3 regions of the Pseudarthrobacter sp. PvP090 genome follow, and region 1 is predicted to be linked to each of the others. Evidence: predicted binding sites of a transcription regulator. Region 1 holds the regulator's gene; each other region holds the start of a gene.

Region 1 (2,264 bases):
TGAGCAGGATGGGGACGTCCAGCTGCGGCGCGCCGTACGGCGTCAGGCCGCGCAGATTGGTCCGGAGGGGAAGTCGGTTCAGGCGCTCTAGCTGGTCAGTCACTGCACCAGTTTAAGTGAGATCGCGGCGGGCGCTGAAACTGTGACGGGTCGACCGGGTTACTTGGACGGGATGAAGAGCGCCTGGCCGGGCACAACACGGGCCGCTTCCAGGTTGTTCAGCTGGATGATGTCGGTGACGACGTCGCGGGGGTCGCGCTCCGGTGCCACGGCCTCAGCGATGGCCCAGAGTGACTCGCCGGGCTGCACCGTCACGGTCACGGTGGGGGTCAGCGACAGCTCGGCTGCGGATTCAGCGGCCTTGGCGGGGGCATTGAGGAAACCGCTGAAGGAGAGGATGAGCGCCGCCAGCAGGATCAGCGGCACCCCGATGAAGACAAAGCGCCCCCGCCGGGTGAGCCGCAGCGGCGCCTGCTTTACCTGCAGCGGCTCCCGCATGACCTGCGGTCCGCGGCCTGCAGCGCCGTTCCTGCCGGCCGGGCCCCGCCGGCCGGCAGATGCACCGCCGTCGGGCCGGCCGTAGTCGCCGAATGCGTCGCGGCCGAAAGTGTCGTGAAATGCGCTTGATGCTGACATGAACTGAGCCCTCCTGGACCATACTGTGCCGCCCGGCGTACTCCACGTACTTGCCGCCAACCGGCCTAACCTTCGAACAAAGAACCGAACGTCATGCTGTGTCCGAACAGTGCTCCACGCCCTAGCAGCGAATTACTAGAACACATATTCGAACCTTGCTTGTTCTGTTTTAGCACTTATTAACGAACAATGTCGAGACTCGCTAGAACAAATGTTTGAAAAAGCAGTGTGGCTGGCCTACGTTTGAGTCAAAGAACAACCACTTCTGCAGTTGATCAGCAGGGTCTGACATTTCAGGCCGGAAGTTCCCGGCAGCCGCAGCCACGGCGGCCGGGCGGAACGGAAAGGCGTTGGCGAACATGGCAGCACAAGCCACTGGCGGCAGGGCCACCCAGCGGGGCCCGCAGGCGGCCCGGCCACCCAAGAGCCTCACCGTCCGGCAAAAGAAGATCCTGGAAACCATCCAGCGCTCGGTGACGGACAACGGCTATCCGCCCTCCATGCGCGAGATCGGCGACACCGTCGGCCTGGCTAGCCTCTCCAGCGTCACCCACCAGCTCTCACAGCTGGAGAAACTGGGCTACCTGCGGCGCGACCCCAAGCGCCCCCGCGCCATGGAAGTGCTGATGCCGCTGACCCTCGACGAGGGAACCGCGAAGATTCCAGGAACCGGGAAGTCCGGCGGCCTGCGCACTGTCGGCGGATTGTCCGTGTCCGAACTGGCCAGCGCCACCGACACCGCCATGGTGCCGCTGGTGGGCCGCATCGCCGCCGGCGGGCCGATCCTGGCCGACCAGGTCGTCGAGGACGTGATGCCCCTGCCCCGCCAGCTCGTGGGCCACGGCGAGTTGTTTATGCTCAAGGTCGCGGGTGACTCGATGATCGACGCGGCCATCTGCGACGGTGACTGGGTGGTTGTGCGCCGGCAGGGCGACGCCGTCAACGGGGACATCGTCGCCGCGCTGCTGGACGACGAGGCGACGGTCAAGACGTTCCGCCAGCGCGACGGCCACACCTGGCTGCTGCCGCAGAACACCCAGTACGAGCCCATCCTCGGCGATCACGCCGTCATCATGGGCAAAGTCGTCTCGGTGCTGCGCTCCCTCTAGGACCGCTCAGCCGGTACATCAACAGCAGCGAAAAGGGCCCCGCCGGCATCGGACGGGGCCCTTCGCGCATCCTCCGGACGTTCCCGCCGGACTACGTGGCGGGCTGCCCGGATTCCTTTGCGAGCCGCTCCAGTGCCGCGAGGGCTACCGCGGGGTCCGTGGTGGGCCAGAACGGCGGCAGTGCGGCGCGGAGGAATCCCCCGTAGCGCTCGGTGGAGAGCCGTGAGTCCAGCACTGCCACCACTCCCCGGTCCGTCGTCGTGCGGATCAGGCGGCCGGCACCCTGGGCCAGGCGGATGGCGGCGTGGGTCGCGGAAACGCTCATGAACCCGTTGCCGCCGGCCTGGGCCACCGCACGGGACCGTGCCGTCATCAGCGGGTCGTCGGGCCGCGGGAACGGAATCCGGTCGATCACCACGAGCCGGCAGGACGTTCCCGGCACATCGACGCCCTGCCACAGCGACATGGTGCCGAAGAGGCACGTGTCCGGTTCGTCGGCGAACTGTTTCACCAGCGCCG
Region 2 (2,264 bases), on a different contig from region 1:
CCGGCAGCGGTCCGCGAGCGCCTCGGTCTGTGCCATCAGGTTCTTGAGGTCCGCGGCGCCGTACCCGGCGGCGTGCATGATCTCCTTGCCCAGCTGGAGCATCTGTGCCGCGGATTTGAGCCAGCCCTGCCCGTTGGGCTGGAGCAGCGGGGCGGCGGAGAGTTCGGGCAGCGATTTCAGGGTGCGGGCGGAATCCAGCACGTCCGCGGTGGCCGCTCCGTCCTCGGCGACATACCGCACGGCGTTGCTCAGCACGGCCGGAACCCCGTGTTCGGCGGCGAGCTTGAGCATCCGTACCGCGTGGGCGGTGCTGAGCGGCTCCCCGGGCGGGCTGAGCTGGCTGACCACCTCGGCGGCGATGGTTCCGGTCGGCATGGCATCGAGCCAGCGTTTGAACAGGGTGCGGGGGCGCAGGTAGCGCCTTCCTCCCATGGCACGTCCGACGTCGGAGTCCGGGCCGACCAGCACGGTCAGCACCGGCTTGAGGGTTTCCGGGTGCAGGGTGCGGGAAGCCAGCTCGGCCCGGGTCACGGCGACGGGCACCGCTCCCCCGGCCTTGCCCGTCGTGCGGGCATGCGCATCGGAGATCAGCCGGCACAGCGCACGGTAGCCGGCGCCGTTGTTATGCCCGTGGGCCAGCACGACGACGCGTCCGCCCACCTGGGTGCGGAGGTCGCCGTCGTCGTCAAAGACCGCAAGGTCCACTCCGACGACCGGGTCCAGCCCAGCGGCCATGCAGGCCTTCAGGTGCTTGATTGTCCCGTAGAGGCCGTCGCGGTCCGTACAGGCGAGCGCCGTCGCTCCGTCCGCGGCCGCGGCGGCGGCCAGCTCCTCCGGCCAGGAGACCCCATAGTGGGCACTGAAGGCGGTGGAGACATGGAGATGGGTGAAGCTCATGCTGATTCGGGCTTACGGATTGGAGGCAGGGCATCGTGGATCCGCAGCAGGCGCCAGCGTCCGCTGCCCACATGCCGGGTCAGGTCAAGGGTGAGGCTTTCCTGGTCGGGGGAATCTGCCCGGCGCACCTGGACCCGCCAGATTTCGTGGTCCACGAGTCCGGGGCCGCTGCCCAGGGGAGCACGCTGTTCTTCCGCCCACCATTGGCGTCGCTCGTACCAGCGAACCGGTTCGGCGCAGACCGTGTAGTGGCGGCCCGCCCAGTCGAGCTCCAGGGGCTGGCCGGAGGGCGCGCAGACGACGTCCACCGACTCACTGAACATGCCCATCGCGCCTCCCGGACCACACCATCTGCAACACCCGTCTGTACCAACACAGCCGGCAGCTATTCGAATATATCTTCGAATAACTCCAGTCTACGACGGTGCCGGCGCAAAACCTAGATAGGGGTGGACGGACGCAGGCACAGGTAGCAGGATTGAGCCATGAGCTCCCATAACGCACTTCTGAAGCACGTAAGCATCGCCGCCGAGGACACGTCCTTGGTGGCGAAGTTCGATATAGACGGAAATATCCCCGGTCAGGGCGCCTACGTTGTGGGGCTTGTGGCAGCAACCCCGGATCACTCCCACCAGCGACGAATGGGGATCGAGTTCATGAACGGGGAGGCCGTGTCCTTCTATTGCTTCAGCCACGACGGCACGGAGGAGAACTTTGACCTCAAGGGTGTGGAGCATTCCGGCAGCACCATTACCGGGTACTTTCCGCTCAGCACGATCATGGGACTGGCCAAGGGCCACCTCATGACGGCCTTCAGCGACTGTGACGGCCGCGACTACCAGGCGAATGTACCGGTGGAGGAATCCCTCTAAACTCCCGCGCCTAGGAGCTGGCTTTGTAGACTTCCAGTTCGAGGGTGATGAAGGCGTCGATCATGGCCCGGTAGGTTTTCTCAACGAGTTCGACGTCGATGTCCTTCTGTTCCGCCGTGGCGCGGACGTGTTCAATAACCCGTTCCACGCGGCCGGGGGCGCGGACCTCGGCGCTGTCGGCCTTGAGGGTTCCGGCGATCCGGATCAGGCGCTCGCGGCGTCCGATCAGCGACACGATCTGCTCGTCCACCTCGTCAACAGCCACCCTCACGGCGGCGAGCTGTTCCCGGTCAGCCTTGGCAGCTTTATCGTTTTCGTGATTTGTGGACATGTCCATGACAGTATCGAAAGATGCAGCCACGAGTCGATTTAATTTCACTGGGTGTCCGCAGTGTCGACGCCTCCCGCAGTTTCTACGTAGACGGCCTGGGCTGGCCCGTGCACCGGGAAGTCCGTGGCGAGGTCCTCTTCATCCAGGCCAATCACGGACTGATC
Region 3 (2,264 bases), on a different contig from region 1:
GAGGCGGACGACTGTTCGCTCACTGGCGCCATTGGCGGAGTTACCGGCGTTGGCTCATATCCAGCTTTTCGGTGTGCTCCCCGAGGATGGCACACTTCGCGCCTTGGAGAACAGTCCGTCCCTGAAGACAATTCGCGTGAGTAAGTACAGCAAAAGCGAAATCAACCGCTTTTACAAAGTGACGCAACTGCCAGACTCTTTCGCGCCCTCACCAGGAGTGCACGACTGGACCTGATAAACGGCGAGAGTGCCAGGATCGCCCGGCTGGGAGCCTTCGCCGATTACCAGCACGAACAATCAAGCGTGGCGGTCCGAGACCCCGGAGCTCGCCGCGCTCGTTTCAGAGTCCGACCAGAGCGGACTCCACGGAGCAGCGGACTAGGGCCTGTTGATGTCGCTCCGCGACGACCACGGCTTTGCGGGATTGGCGGCTGCCACCTTCGCGCCGCTTTTTGGCCGACGTGCAGATGGACACCATCTGGGGCCACATCCACGGGGAAACCGCTCTCGTTGCGCACGGCGCAGAAACTGGGCCGCCAGTACTTCACCTCGGGTTCCGAGATGCCGGCTTCAGCGCCCTGTGGTCCGGGATCCCATGGACCAGGAACAGGCGCGGCTGGGACGGGTCCCTTCCGGCTCCGTTTCAGATCGCGCGGCGGGAAAGTGGAATTGTGCTGCACAACCCGGAGTGGGGAGCCTCTCTCTTCCGCACCACCCCCTATGAGGCCATCAGATCCGCAGTCCCGCTTCCATGAGCATCAGCACCTCCATCGACCCTCCAGTTGCGCAAAGTCTGCTCAATGTCAGCGCCCGGAGCTACACTGGATGTATCGAACATATATTCGAATAAAGGTGTGTTGTGGGCGTAATCATCGGGCCCCGCGTGATAGATGCGGGCACTTCTCTTCTATCGGTCCCGATCTCGCCGGTGCCGGTCGCGGCCGGCTTCCCTTCCCCGGCCCAGGACTACTTTGACGGCCGCATCGACCTCAACGAACACCTCATCAAGGACATCACCAGCACCTACGTCGTCCGGGTCTCCGGCGACTCCATGGAGGGCGCGGGAATCAGCGACGGCGACGAGCTGATCGTCAACCGGGCCCTCGAGCCCCGCGATGGCTCCGTCGTCGTTGCAGTCCTCGATGGCGAACTCACGATCAAGAGGCTGCGCCTGACGGCTTCGGGTGTGGTGCTGCAGGCGGACAACCCGCGCTATCCGGATATCCGGGTCCCGGGCCTGTCGGATCTGATCATCTGGGGTGTCGCGACCCGATGCCTGCACCATGTCTAAGGCGGTGCACGGCCGGGGCAGCATCGCCCTGGTTGACGTGAACTGCTTCTATGCCAGCGCCGAACGCGCCTTCGATCCCTCCTTGGAAGGCCGCCCGCTGGTCGTGCTCTCCAACAACGACGGCTGCGCCGTCACCCGGTCCCCCGAGGCCAAGGCACTCGGGATCGCCCTCGGCGAGCCCTGGTTCAAGCTCGCACCCCGGGCCAAGGAATGGGGGCTCGTCGCCCTGTCAAGCAACTACGAGCTGTATGGGGACATCAGCGCCCGGGTAATGGAACTCCTCGGTCGCTACTCGGCTTGGCTGGAGGTCTACAGCATCGACGAGGCATTCCTGGGCGTCAGCGGCACGCCGAAGGAGCTTCACCTGCTGGGCCACACCATGAAGGCGGCGGTCCGTCGGAACGTCGGCGTCCCCGTCTGCGTTGGCATCGCCGGCACCAAGACGCTGGCGAAGCTGGCCAACAAGTGGGCCAAACACAACCCAGCGTTCAACGGCGTCTGCCATTGGGACGCCGTGCCCGCCGCCCGGCAGGAAAAGCTCATGGCTGGCCTGTCCGTGGTCGACCTCTGGGGAGTCGCGAGGCGACTGACCGAACGGCTAAATGCCCTGGGCATCCATTCCATCCTCGACCTGGCGCGCGCGGACCCGGTCACGATCCGCGACCGCTTCTCCGTGGTGCTGATGCGGACCGTGCTGGAACTCCAGGGAACTGCCTGCATCCCCCTGGAAGAGGAGCGGACCGGCCGCGACCAGCTGATCTTCAGCCGATCCTTCTCGACCCCGATCACCACTGCCGCCGGGCTGCGCCAGGTCCTTGGCGTTTATGCCCAGCAGGCCAGTGCCAGGCTGGCCAGACACGGACTGCAGGCTAAGGTGCTCACCGCGTTCGCCGCGACGTCCTACTACAGCCCGCAGGCCGGCTCGTACCCCTCGGTGTGTGTACCGTTGCCGATGCCCACCTCTGACCCGGTT

Evidence for each region. Region 1 encodes LexA, which represses DNA repair genes until DNA is damaged. Its sites were predicted from a motif close to TCGAACANNTGTTCGA; they were not measured.
Region 2: a site for LexA is predicted at 1,287-1,302, ahead of ABIC21_RS10625 (DUF6504 family protein). Genes of this name have one in related genera too.
Region 3: a site for LexA is predicted at 831-846, ahead of ABIC21_RS11395 (LexA family protein). Genes of this name have one in related genera too.

Annotation. Positions count from the first base shown of each region.
Region 1 is NZ_JBEPPO010000017.1:53,047-55,310, forward strand. It holds gene ABIC21_RS17915 (histidinol-phosphate transaminase) at 1-103, opposite strand, end outside; gene ABIC21_RS17920 (LysM peptidoglycan-binding domain-containing protein) at 160-636, opposite strand; gene lexA (transcriptional repressor LexA) at 996-1,745, shown strand; gene ABIC21_RS17930 (ATP-dependent DNA helicase) at 1,837-2,264, opposite strand, start outside.
Region 2 is NZ_JBEPPO010000007.1:234,601-236,864, forward strand. It holds gene ABIC21_RS10620 (DNA polymerase III subunit alpha) at 1-897, opposite strand, end outside; gene ABIC21_RS10625 (DUF6504 family protein) at 894-1,226, opposite strand; gene ABIC21_RS10630 (hypothetical protein) at 1,383-1,769, shown strand; gene ABIC21_RS10635 (chorismate mutase) at 1,780-2,106, opposite strand; gene ABIC21_RS10640 (VOC family protein) at 2,121-2,264, shown strand, end outside.
Region 3 is NZ_JBEPPO010000008.1:122,683-124,946, reverse strand. It holds gene ABIC21_RS11395 (LexA family protein) at 860-1,291, shown strand; gene ABIC21_RS11390 (Y-family DNA polymerase) at 1,284-2,264, shown strand, end outside.